3 regions of the Pseudomyxococcus hansupus genome follow, and region 3 is predicted to be linked to each of the others. Evidence: riboswitches for the same ligand, from Rfam matches in the RefSeq annotation. Region 3 holds a riboswitch; each other region holds the start of a gene.
The links. Region 3 has a riboswitch for cobalamin ahead of A176_RS02465 (aminotransferase family protein). Riboswitches for the same ligand answer to the same signal wherever they lie in the genome.
Positions count from the first base shown of each region.

Region 1: linked by a shared signal. The riboswitch ahead of A176_RS01505 (hypothetical protein) and the one ahead of A176_RS02465 (aminotransferase family protein) in region 3 are both predicted to bind cobalamin.
Region 2: linked by a shared signal. The riboswitch ahead of A176_RS01485 (TonB-dependent receptor plug domain-containing protein) and the one ahead of A176_RS02465 (aminotransferase family protein) in region 3 are both predicted to bind cobalamin.

Region 1 covers NZ_CP012109.1:358,463-362,735, forward strand. The annotation lists gene A176_RS01490 (MXAN_6577-like cysteine-rich protein) at 1-136, shown strand, start outside; gene A176_RS01495 (ABC transporter substrate-binding protein) at 151-1,056, shown strand; gene A176_RS01500 (FecCD family ABC transporter permease) at 1,053-2,138, shown strand; cobalamin riboswitch at 2,159-2,370, shown strand; gene A176_RS01505 (hypothetical protein) at 2,516-3,898, shown strand; gene A176_RS01510 (hypothetical protein) at 3,895-4,273, shown strand, end outside.
Region 2 covers NZ_CP012109.1:352,903-357,175, forward strand. The annotation lists gene A176_RS01465 (dipeptidase) at 1-71, shown strand, start outside; gene A176_RS01470 (hypothetical protein) at 126-782, shown strand; gene A176_RS01475 (hypothetical protein) at 796-1,092, shown strand; gene A176_RS01480 (FHA domain-containing protein) at 1,208-1,675, shown strand; cobalamin riboswitch at 1,682-1,916, shown strand; gene A176_RS01485 (TonB-dependent receptor plug domain-containing protein) at 1,976-4,108, shown strand; gene A176_RS01490 (MXAN_6577-like cysteine-rich protein) at 4,080-4,273, shown strand, end outside.
Region 3 covers NZ_CP012109.1:597,201-601,473, reverse strand. The annotation lists gene A176_RS02470 (DUF1501 domain-containing protein) at 130-1,209, opposite strand; cobalamin riboswitch at 1,581-1,795, shown strand; gene A176_RS02465 (aminotransferase family protein) at 2,061-3,425, shown strand; gene A176_RS02460 (aldehyde dehydrogenase family protein) at 3,422-4,273, shown strand, end outside.

The DNA.
Region 1 (4,273 bases), 240 kb from region 3:
GGCGGTCGAGGACGGGCGGTTGGTGGAGCGGCGCGGCTTCTCCTCACCGCAGGCCGTGGGCCCCGCGCTGGAGGCGTGCCCGGTGGACCCCCGCCGGCCCGTGTCCAACGCCATTGACGTGACCGCCCTGAACTGAGGATGAGCGCACCCATGCCGATGACCACCATGACTTCCCGCTCGCGCTCCGGCGTCCCCGTGCTGCTCGTCGCGGTGCTGTGTTTGTTCGCTGGACCCGTGGAGGCGGCGGAGCAGGCCACCAGTTCGAGCCTTCGGACGTTGGGGCCGCCCGCGCCGGCCAAGGTCCGGCGGGTGGTGACGCTGGCGCCTTCGTTGTCGGAGATGGTGCTGGCGCTGGGCGCCGGGGGCACGCTGGTGGGCGTGTCCCGCTTCGACGAGGCGAAGGCGGTGGCGAAGCTGCCGCGCGTGGGCGGTTTCACGGACCCCTCGGTCGAGGCGGTGGTGGCGCTCAAGCCGGACCTGCTCCTGGTGCAGCCCGGACCGGGCAATCAGCGACCGGTGGAGAAGATGGCGGAGCTGGGCGTGCCCGTGCTGCTCCTTCCGTTGCACTCCGTGCAGGACGTCCTCGCGGCCCTCCGCGCGGTGGGGCAGGCGCTCGGCAAGCAGACGGAAGCCGACGCCATCGTGTCTGGCATCGAGGCGACGCGCGCGCGCATCCGTGAGGCGGCGAAGAAGCTGCCCGCGCCGCGCGTGTTGTTCGTCTATGGCTTCGAGCCGCTCGTGGTGGCGGGGCCCGGCTCCTTCGCGGACGAGCTGCTGCGGGACGCGGGCGGCATCAACGTGGCCGCGGACGCGGGCTCCGCGTATCCGGTGTACTCGGTGGAGCGCGTGGTGCGTGCCCGGGCCACCGTCGTGGTGGACGCGGCGGACGTGGACGTGGGCAAGGACAAGCTGCGGGCACTGCCTGGGGTGTCCGGCGCGCGCTGGGTGGACCTGCCATCGCTGGCGCTGCTGCAACCAGGGCCGTCGCTGGGCCAGGGGTTGGAGGAGCTCTTCCGGCTGCTGCACCCGGAGGGAGCGGGGAAGGGCGCGCCGTGAGCGAGCCCGCTGCATCGCGACGGACACACGGCGGCGCGGGAGGGTTTCGGGCCTCGCGGGCGGCGATGTTGTTCGGAGGGTTCTTCGTGCTGGCGGTGGGCTGTCTGGCCGTGGCGATGCGCTTCGGCGAGCAGTCCATCTCCCTGGCCGCCGCGTTGACGGAGCCGGACTCCACCGACGCCGTCATCTTCTGGTCGCTGCGGCTTCCGCGAGCGCTCCTGGGCGCCATCGTGGGCGCGGGGCTGGCGGCGTCGGGCGCGACGCTTCAGGGGCTCTTGCGCAATCCGCTCGCGGATCCGTTCGTGCTCGGTGTGTCCGGCGGCGCCGCGCTGGGCGCGACGTTGGCGCTGGCGGTGGGGCTCGCCACCGTGGGCGAGGTGGCGCCCGGCTTGGGAGGCGCCATGGCCCGGCTCTCAGCGCCCGCGCTGTGCTCCTTCCTGGGCGCGGGGGCGGCCATCCTCTTCGTCCTGTCCGCCAGCCGGGGGCCCGCGTCGCGCGCGCCCTACGCGGCGCTGCTCACGGGCGTGGTGTTCAACGCGTTCGCATCCGCGGCCATCACCTTGGTGAAGACGCTGTCCGACCCCGACCGGCTGGGAGAAATCCTGTACTGGCTCGCGGGCGCGCTGGGCTACGAGCGCGGCGCCACGCTGGTGCTCTCCGCGCTGCTCCAGGCCGTCGCGATTGGCGTCATGTGGGCCCTCTCCGCACGGTTGAACCTGTTGTCGTTGGGCGACGATGACGCGGCGTCCCTGGGCGTGCCGGTGGCGGCGACCCGCCGGTGGTTGCTCCTGGCCTCCAGCGCGAGCGTCGCGGGCGCGGTGGCGCTGACGGGCTTGATTGGCTTTGTGGGCCTCATCGTGCCGCACCTCCTGCGGCTGGCGTTTGGCCCGGACCAGCGCCTGCTGGTGCCGTTGTCCGCGCTGGGGGGCGCGGCTTTCCTCGTGCTGTCGGACTTGCTGGCGCGGCTGGCTTTCCCCCTCTTTGGCGCCGAGCCTCCCGTGGGCGTCGTCACCGCGCTGCTCGGGGGACCGTTGTTCCTCGCGCTGCTGCGGCGGCGTGTGCGCCTGGGTACCAGTCATTGACAATGGCTTGCACCCGCCATATCCCCGCCGGCGTCCTCGGTGTCGCCGTGATTCCACGGCGACTCAAGGGAACCCGGTGTGAATCCGGGACTGCCCCGCAGCGGTGAGCAGGAACGAAAGCCGTCACGAAAAGCACTGGCCCTGGGTGGGCTGGGAAGCGACGGCGAGTAGGTGGGTGCCCTGGGCACCCGCGCCTGCGAGTCCGAAAACCTGCCGAAGACCCGTGCCTTGCGCACGGACATCACCGAGGCCTCCGAGGGGAGGCGGCGGGGGCGGTGTCATCCGGCGTGCGTGTGGTGCGCCCGGGCTCTGCCTTCGGCCGTGTCCTCCTGGAAGCCCATCTGCCCGTGGGGGCGGAAGAGGGAGTGAGGACACCGATGAAGTACGCCGATGTGAAGCGTGTGGGCGCCCGCTCGAAGTCCCTGATGTTCGCCACGGCCAGCCTCGTGCTGGCGGTCGCCACCACGGGCTGCGGCTCCGAGTGCGTGGACGCCTTCGACTGCCGCAGTGAGAACGGCGCCGCGCCTGAGGGCCAGCAGTGGTCGTGCGTCGCGGAGAAGTGTGAGACGCGGCCCATCCAGCAGGTCCCGGAGGAGGACGCGGGCACGGAGCCCGAGCCGGATTCCGGCACGGAGCCGGAGCCCGACGCGGGCACGGAGCCGGATGCGGGTACCGAGCCGGACGCGGGCACGGAGCCGGACGCGGGCACCGAGCCTGAGCCTGACGCGGGCACGGGGCTCCCGTGCGAGGTGGCGACCCACGACCCCGTGCTCGGTACGCTTCAGCTCGGGGCGAGCTTCGTGGCGGCTGGCTCCGCGGCGCTTCCGGAAGACGTGCTCGCGCTCGCGACGTCGCCGGGTCCCGTCTACACGGTCTACGCGGTGCGTGGCAGCAGCATGGGTGTCGACCTCGGCATGTTCTCGCTGGGCATCTGGCCCGAGTTGCAGACGGACGGCACGAAGCTCTTCGACGTCGTCTCCCCCGCGGACCGCGCAGGCACGGCGACGGTGTTCTCGAACGGCTACCTGGTGAATGACGGCCAGCGCCTCTTCGCGGGCTACACCACGTCCGCGACGGGCGCGCCGGGTTCGGTGGCGATGTACGACCTCGCCACTCCCGCATCGTCTTCCTACCTCTCGTCGCAGGCCAACTACAGCGCGGCGTCCTTCGTCTCGGGCGCGACCCGCATGGTGCTCGTCAACGGCTTCTCGCTGGAGTCCACGACGGACGGCATGGGCATCTATGGCCTGGTGACTTCCGAGGAGCCTTTCCAGACGGCGCGGTTGGCGCAGTTCCCGGCGGGCGAGGCGGGGGCCAGCGGCTTCACCGCGGTGGCCGACAACGGCATCGCCTTCCTGGGCTACTCCAGCAGCGTGGACTACTCCAACAAGGGCCGCGTGGTGGCGCCCGTGGTGCTGACGGCGGCGCTGAGCAGCGGCACGCCCGTCGACCTGGGGACGCAGCCGGAGGTTGTCGTGGGCAGTGACTTCAACGCGACCTCTGGCTTCGGCAACGGTGTCGTCGTCAAGCGCGGTGGTTACGACGAGAACTGGGCCTTCGTCTCGACCGACGTGTCGCGCTACGCCCTGTCCCTGGGCGGCGAGCCGTCCGAGGTCGCCATTGGCGAGCGGACGCCGGTGCTGACGTTCGCGGACCAGTGCACCTCCGTGAAGCAGTTGTCCAACATGGGCCCTGACCTGCTGGTGGCCATCGAGGACAAGAACGGCCAGCGGCTGGTGCGCATCCAGGAGGCGCAGTGAGCCGTCGTCTCGGCCAGCGCTTCCCTTGGGGCACGGCGCTCGCCGTGCTCCTAGGCACCGCTGCCTGCGGTGACGGGGCCTCCATCGTCGACGAGGACGCGGGCACGGACCCGGTGCAAGACGACGCCGGTCAGCCGGATGGCTCCACGACGTTGGAGCCCGACGCCGGACTGAAGCCCGCGGACCCGTACGCCGACGAGGTCGTCTCCTTCACCCCCGGCCCCAGCGCGGGTTTCGGGCAGGACCGCTTCCCGGACGTCGTGCTCGGACCTCCCTCGGGATTGGGAGCGGACACCGGCTCGCTGGATGTGCTCTCACTGGGCCGTGGCGGCAGCATCGTCCTGCGCTTCACCGACATCGCCGTGGTGGATGGGC
Region 2 (4,273 bases), 240 kb from region 3:
TGCTGCGCGTCTTTCAAGAGGCGGAGCGTGTCAGTCGTGAGCTGCGCGCGGCTTCCGCAACGAACCGTTGAGTGGCCGGGCGGGGGGCTTCCGTCTCACCCAGCGTGGGCGGTAGCGTCCGCGCCATGGCAACGGGCACGGGTTGGCTGCGTCTCGGCGTGTTGGGAGGACTCCTCGCGGGCTCCGCCTCGTTCGCGGAGGACGTCGCGGATGCGCCTCGGGCCAGGGAGCGGCCACCGGCGTACGAGACGGAGTCCGTGCAGTGGCAGCTCCTGGCGGGCGGCATGGCGTCGCTCGATGGGTATAGCACCCTGGGCTATCAGGGGTGGATGCTCGGGTCCGGGTGGGAGTTCCCCCGGCTGCGCTTCCGCTTCCAGTTCATGGCGGACCTCCCGCGAAGCCTGGTGGACGACCGCACCGAGGTGCAGTTGGAGCAGTACGCCTTGGGCTTCTGGCTCGACACGCCGCTGCTGCGTTCCGGGGAGTGGCGGTGGAGCGTCGGCGCCGGGGCGGGACTGCTCGTCTTCCTGCGGTCCGCCTACGCGCTCGTGGGGGGCGTGGAGCCGGCGGGCCCTCGCATCCACCCCACGCTCATGGCCGGGCCCGACACCTCCCTGCGCTGGCGCTTCTCGCGGTACCTGGGCCTGGAGGGCACTCTGTCGATGGACGTCGTCGTCGGCCGTCCCATCTTCGGCTTCGTGGATTCGAGCGGGTTCGATCCACTTCGCGCGGGCTGGGTCGTCCGCCCCCGTTTGAACGTCACGCTGATGGTCTTCCCGTGAGAGGTGGATGCCGATGAGCCGCACCGTGTTCGCAGCACAGGCCCTGCGCGGCGGCGCCCGCTGGAGCGTGAAGCAACTGCTCGTCGTCTCACTGGCGGCCTGGGGCGGCGGCTGCGCTGTCGAGGACCCGGTGGCGAGGCTCCGGGGCGCGGACGCGGGGACGGGCTCCTTCTCCGACGAGGACGAAGAAGCGCAAGGTGTGTGGCTGGAGTCCGGAGATGTTCCTCCGGATTGCGTGCCCCCGGACGCGGAGCCCGACTCGGGCGTGGTGTGTGAAGACGCGGGGACACCCGACGTGCCGTCGCCCTGAGTGGGTGTTCGTCCCACGCGCCCCGCATCGAATTCGAGCGACCGAGGGACTGGCGGGACTGGAACCGCATGCCCATGTTGCGCGCGTCCATCCGGACTCGACGGGGAGGGTGCGCGTGTCCAAGACAGCGCAGTGCGACACGCGAACTCGTGAGGTGAGCTGGCCGGTGTTGTTGTGGGAGCTGGGGGCCTCCGCATCCCGCGCGGGAGGGGCGAAGCCTCGCGTCACGGACCCCATCGTGTTGGAGCTTCGCCCGCGCCTGGGTGCCACGGCATCCGAGGTGACGCTGGGCCGCGGCGCCGAATGCGACATCGTCCTGGCCGAGCCCTCCGTGTCGCGCCTGCATGCCCGTTTCCGTCGGGAGCCGCACACGGGGCTGTGGAGCGTGACGGACCTGGAGAGTGAGCGCGGGACGTACCAGGACGGCGTGTTGATTCTGCCGGGCCGCCCCGCGCTGCTGCTGTGCCGTTCGCGGCTCACGCTGGGCAACGTGGAGCTCCTGTTCCTCCAGACGTATGCCGCCGAGCAGTCCGTGCGTGCGTCCTGGACGCCGTCCCCGGTGCGCTTGACCCGCCGGAGGTGACCTCCTACAAAGGGCGCGCCCTTGGGTGCCCATGTCGGGCTTTCAAGAGGGAAGCCGGTGCGAGTCCGGCGCGGTCCCGCCACTGTGAACGGGCAGCCCTGAGGTCAGGGCCGGGGGCTTCAGTCTGTCGCCACTCCGGCCGCGGCCGGGGGAAGGTGGAAGTCCTCTTCTGGCATGACGCAGCGTGTGTCAGCCGCCGGAGTCCGTCAGCCAGGAGACCTGCCCAGGGGTGCGGCCGAGCCTTTCGCGGGCCCGGGCGGTGGGCCTTCTCTCTTCGTCGGAGGGAGCGGAAGGCGGAGCATGCGGTGGACCTTCCTCGCCGGGCCTGTCGTGTGCCTGGCGCTCAGCCTCCCACGTCCCGCAGGGGCGCAGCCTTCCGAGGCCGAGGCCACGCCTCCGTCGGTGGACGCCGCCGAGGAAGCGCCCAAGCCTCCGACGCAGGCTGGGACGTCGGCGGAGGACTCGCCAGCGCCCGAGGCCACGCCCGCCGTCGATACCTCCAGCGCTGACGCCACACCCGCGCGCACCACCGTGGTTCGCGGCCGGACACCCCCTCCGCCCGAGTCGCCCGAGCGCAGGGACCCCACGGGCGCCATCACCGTCATCGACGCGCGCGAGCGGGCGGGTGAGGCACGCGACACCGCGGAGCTGCTCGTGGGCTCGGTGGGGCTCGCGGTGCAGGACTCCGGCGGGTACGGACAGAGCAAGAGCCTGGTGGTGCGAGGCGCGTCATCCAACGGCGTGCTCGTGTTCCTGGATGGCATTCCGCTCAACGGCGCGGGCGGCCTGTCGGACCTGTCGCTCATCCCCGCCGCGTTGGTGGAGCGCTTCGAGGTCCTCCGGGGCGGCGCGGGCGCGCGGTATGGCTCGGGAGGACTTGGCGGCGCGGTGAACATCATCACCCGCGCGCCTGGACCGAACCTGCGCACCAGCGGCGAAGTCACCTATGGGAGCTGGAACACGGCGCTGGGCCACGTGGCCGCCACGGGGCCGCTGCTCGGTGGACAGGCGCTGGTGCTGGTGCACGGGGGCCGGTCGGATGGTGACTTCGCCTACGACGTGGATGACCTCCCTGCGGTGGATGGCAATCCTCCAGTCACCGAGCGCCGCGCGCGCAACAACGCGCAGGGCGGTGGCGCGCTGCTGCGTTACCGGCGACGGCTGGCGGGGGGCTCGCGGTTGGATGCGCTCGCGGAGCTGTCCGTGGAGAACCGCGCCATCCCGGGCACGGTGCAGAACCCCCAGTCCACCGGAGACCAGGAGCTGGGCCGGTTGGCCTTGGGGCTGCGCTGGTTCGGTGTGCTCGACGGGCTGGGGCAGGGCAGTGCGCGAGGGTTCTTCCGGCGTGACGCGTTGGAGGTGACGGGCCGCATTCCCGGCGCGGGCGGCGCGCAGCGGCACTCGGTGGGCGGCGTGGAGTTGGAGGGCCGCCGGCCGCTGGGCGAGCACCAGTCGCTGACCGTGACCGTGGCGACGTCGGGCGAGAGCGTCACGCAGGCGGAGAACGCACAGGCCGCCGCGTGGTGGCGCGCGAGCGTCATGGCCATGGACGAGCTGAGGCTCTTCGACGGCGTGTTGGACGTGGTGCCCTCGATGCGGCTGGAGCGGGTGGGGCCCTACTGGCTGTTGTCTCCGAAGCTGGGCGCCTCCGTGGAGTTGGGGCGCGGCTTCGGGCTGCGCGCCAACGCGGGCCAATCCCACCGCGCGCCTTCCTTCCTGGAGCTGTACATCCGCCAGGGCACGTTGCTGCCCAATCCGGGGCTGAAGCCGGAGCGCGCGCTCTACGCGGACGCGGCGGCGATGTGGCGTTCGGGGCGGGTGAGCCGCGAGGACGAGACGCCTCGCTGGAGCGTCACCGCCGGTGGCTTCGCGGCGCTGTATGAGAATCTCATCGCCTATGAGCTGTACCCGCCGTTGATGGCGCGGCCCTACAACTTCGACACGGCCCGGGTGTGGGGGCTGGAGCTGGAGGGGGAGGCGCGGCCCTTCCCGTGGCTTCTGGCCAGCACCGGCTACACGTGGTTGCGCACGGAGAACCGCTACGGGGATCCGCGCTTCTTCGGCAAGGACCTGCCGAACCGTCCCCGGCACAAGTGGGTGGGGCGCGTGCGCGCGGGGCCCGACTGGCTCAACGGCCGCGCGGAGGTGCTCTATCAGTCCGCGCAGCTCATCAATCGCACGGGCTCGTTGGATTTGCCGTCGCGCACGCTGGTGAGCGCGGGCGCGTCCAGCACCTTCCTCCACAAACCCGAGGTCACCGTGTCCGTCGAGCTGAAGAACCTCCTCGATGTGCGGACCTTCGACTTCACCGGCTTTCCACTGCCCGGGCGCGCTGTCTACGTGACGCTCGCGATGGCGCTCGAGCCGGGCGCTTCCTCCACCGCCACACCCCCTCATGAGCCCCATGCCTCGCCCGCATCCCCTGTCCCCTGAGTCGTTCCTTCCCACGCTGTTGCTGGCGGCCACCGCGGCGCTGTTCTTCACCGGATGCCCGGAGGAAGGCGCGGTGTGCACCTCGGGCCTCTCCGTCTGCGGTGAGGCTTGCGTGGACCTGCGCGGCGACGCCGCGAACTGTGGCGCCTGTGGCACGACCTGTGG
Region 3 (4,273 bases):
CCAGCCGCCACGACTCCGAGTGAACGAGCATACGGGTGGCCTCTCCGACGCGCAACAGAACGGCCCGCGTGTCACGCCAGCGCCACCTGCACATCTGGAGGGGAAATGACTCACCTCATCGCGAACCCGCTAACCGAACAGCCCCAGCGATGACCGTGGCGTGAAACCTGGAAACACCTTGGCCAGTGACACACCGGGCCGACAGGCGCTCAGGACTTCCGCCAGCGGTGCGCGCACGTCCGTCCAGGCGGGCACGTCTCGCCCGTCCTGCAAACGGTCCGGCTCCAAGGATTCGAAACGTCCGTAGACCTTGCCACCCTTCACGCCACCGCCCAGGACGAGCATCGCGCTGCCCACGCCGTGGTCCGTGCCACGGCTGCCATTCTCTCTCACCGTGCGGCCGAACTCGGTGAGCACCACCACCGTGACCTGCTCCAGCCGAGGTCCCAGGTCCCGCGCGAAAGCTGCCAGCGCGCCGCCGAGTTCCTGACAGCGATTGGCGAAGGTGCCTGTCGCCACGCCCTGGGCGGCGTGGGTATCCCAGCCCCCCAGCTCCGTGGCGGCCACCTCCAGGCCCACCTCACCGTGGATGAGCCGCGCGATGTCACGCAGCCGCGCCCCCAGTGGGCCCTTCGGATAGTCGACCTGTGAGCGCGAGGACAGCTTCGCGAGCCGGTCCTCATCCAGCAGGGACATCGCATCGAAGGCGCCCTGCCCTGTCATGCGCAGCGCCTCATCCACCGCACCGGCATAGAGCGCGTTGAAGCCTTGCGCTGCCTCCTCCTCCCGGCGCCCGCCCCGCAGACGAAACTCCTCCAAGCGCCCCATGGCCACCGCGCCCGCGTCACCGAACAACGCCCGAGGCAACGTGGGCTGCAACGCCACGGCGCGCAGCGCGGCGCCGTCAGCCTCGTCCAACGCGCGGTTGAGCCAACCATCCGGCGTCGACTTGCGCCCCGGCGTCCCAGACTCCACGAAGTCCTGCGCATCGAAGTGGGAGCGCACCGGCTCCGGAAGCCCCACGCCATGCAGCACCGCGAGCTGGCCTTCACGCCATAGCGGCATCAACGCTTCGAGTCTCGGGTGCAGCCCGAAGGGCCCCGACAATTTCAACGCGGCGCCCGGCCCCCTTGCCTGGAGTGCCAGCGTGGGACGCGCCCGGTGGTAGGCCGCATCCTCCACCGGCGGCACCAGGGAGAGACCATCCACGCCTCCGCGCAGGAAGACAGTCACCAATGTGCGACGCGCGGGAGGCTGCACACTGGCCGCGAACGCGCGACTCCAAGAGCCCGGGGCCAAGGCGAGCCCCGCGCCCGTCATTCCCAGAGCGCGCAGCAAGTGACGGCGAGTCAACGGTGCGGTCATGGCGTCAGCAGCTCCAGGAAGCCGAAGGAAGTATCCCACCCACGGTCATCATCCTGGCCTCCAACACCGGCATCGCGATGAAAGTTGCAGCCCATGAACGCGCCGTCTTCGGGGGTGAAACACCTGACCGCGACAGAGGTTAATTCGCACGGCCCCGCTGTCGTCCTTCCCTCGCGGCGAGTCCACGCGCCTTGACAGTCCAAGAAGCCCGACAGTACAAACCGCCCCGTGCTGGTGCCTGAGCCACGTTGGCCCAGGCTTAATAGGGAACCCGGTGTGAATCCGGGACTGCCCCGCAGCGGTAAGTGAGAACGAACCTCGTCACACGCACTGGTTCCCCCTGGGAGCTGGGAAGCGACGAGCAGTAGGAAGCCGGCCCCTGGCCGACACGCTCACGAGTCCGAAGACCTGCCCGCATCCGCCCGTGGGAGAAATCCACGGACGGTTTCGACCTGGAGCCGCGTGGGACGGCCGGAAGGTCCGAGCAGTGCTGACGACTCGACGAGTCCTCGCGCGCCTCGGCTTTTCCGACCCCTTTCCATTCGTGCCTCCAGTCGCCCGTGGGGGCGAAGGTCGGTCCGTGGGCTCTTCACGAGCCTGGTGTGCGCTGACGCGCGCGCACCGTGACAGCCCTTCTTCCACGCGGGAGCCCTGTCGGGCGACCTCGGTCGTCCGCGCTGCGTGGAGGACGGACGATGCGGGACGAAGGCCGACAGGCGGTGCGCTACCCCGACGGGAATGTCCTGCTGCGCAACCTCGCGCGCGACTTCCCCGTGGTGACGCACGGACAGGGCGTCCACCTCTTCGACGCGAGCGGCAAGCGCTACCTGGACGCCTCCGCCGGCGCGCTCGTCGCCAGCGTGGGCCACGGCAACCGCGAGGTGGTGGACCGCATCCACGAGCAGCTCCTCCGCGTCGCGTACGTCAACGGCACGCACTTCACCACCGAGGTGACGGAGCAGCTCGCGTCACGCCTGTGCGCGCTCGCGCCGCCAGGGCTGGACCGCGCCGCCTTCCTGGGCTCGGGCTCCGAGGCCGTGGAGGCCGCGGTGAAGTTCGTCCGCCAGCTCTGGGTGGAGCGCGGGCAGACGCAGCGCACGAAGGTCATCGCGCGCGTGCCCGGCTATCACGGCAACACGCTGTATGCCCTCTCGCTGTCCGGGCGGCCTCACTACAAGACGTTCTTCGGCCCCATGCTGGCGGAGGTCGTCACCACGCCCGCGCCCTACCCGTACCGCTCCGGCCTGGAGGACTACGCGCGCGACGGCGCGGAGCACTACGTCCGGCTGTTGGAGGAGACGCTCCAGCGCGAGGGGCCGGACACCATCGCCGCCTTCATCGCGGAGCCCGTGATTGGCTCCTCGGCCGGCGCCTCGCCGCCGCCGCCCGGCTACTTCGAGCGCGTGAGCGCGCTGTGCCGTGAGTACGGAATCCTCACCATCGCCGATGAGGTCATGTGCGGCTGCGGCCGCACCGGTCGCTTCTTCGCCAGTGTGCTGTTCGACTTCACCCCGGACGTGCTCGTGCTCGGCAAGGGCATCAGCGGGGGCTATGCGCCCCTGAGCGCGCTGCTCGTGAAGCAGACACACCTGGAGGAGATGCGGCTCGGCTCGGGCGGCTTCATGCACGCGCAGACGTATCTCCAGGCCCCCGCGATGACGGCGGCCGGGCTCGCGGTGCTGGACTACTACGAGCGGCACGACCTGGTGGCGCATGCGGCGCGCGTGGGTGAGCACCTCCAGCGGCGGCTGCGCGAGGCGCTGCTGTCCCTGCCCCACGTGGGCTCGGTGCAGGGCGTGGGCCTGATGGCGGGCATCGAGTTCGTGGAGGACCTCCCCACCCGGCGGCCCTTCCCCCGCGCACGCAAGGTGGTGGAGGGCCTGCTGGCCGAGCTGTTCGAGCGCGGCCTCGTCCTCTGGTCCAACACCGGCCACGCGGATGGAACGAACGGGGACCTGCTGATGCTCGGGCCCCCGCTGGTCATCACCGAGGCCGAGGTCGACGTGCTCGTCGACACGCTCGCGCAAGGCATCAACCACTACTTCCGGAGGGAGCCATGAGTTTCCGCATCACCTACTCGGTGCTGGATGCCGACATGTCCGAGCTGCACGCGCGGTTCGACGAAGCACTCGACACCGTGCGCGGCTCGCTGGGCGCGGCGCTTCCTTCATGGATTGCGGGGGAGGCGTTCCGGAGCGGCGACCTGCTGGAGAGCCGCAACCCGGCGAAGCCGGACGAGCTGCTCGCCACGTTCCACCGCACGCCCGTCAGCGAGCTGGACCGGGTGGTGCGCGTGGCCCGCGAAGCCCAGCGCGCCTGGGGCGCCACGCCCTGGCAGGAGCGCGTGCGCATCCTCCGCGCTGCCGCGGACCTCATCTCCGCGCGGAGCCTGGAGCTGTCCGCACGGATGACGCTGGAGGTGGGCAAGAGCCGCCTGGAGTCGCTCGGAGACGTGGAGGAGTCCGCGGACCTGCTGCGCTACTACGCCAGCCAACTGGAGCAGGCGGAGGGCTTCTCTCGGCCCATGGCGCGACTGTCCCCGAACGAGGACACGCGCAGCGTCCTGCGGCCCTACGGAGTGTTCGCCGTCATCTCGCCCTTCAACTTCCCGCTGGCGCTCGCCGCGGGCATGAGCGGCGGCGCGCTGCTGGGTGGCAACACCGTCATCCTCAAGCCCAGTGAAGACGCCCCGTGGTGCGCCGAGGGCCTGCACCAGGCGCTCACCGACGCGGGCCTGCCGCCCGGCGTCTTCCAGGTGGTGCACGGCGAAGGCGAGTCGCTGGGCGCCGCGCTGGTGCGTCACCCGGGCGTGGACGGCGTCTCGTTCACCGGCAGCAAGGCCGTGGGCATGGACATCCACCGCGAGCTGTCCACGGGCCGCGTGCGGCCGTGCTTCCTGGAGCTGGGC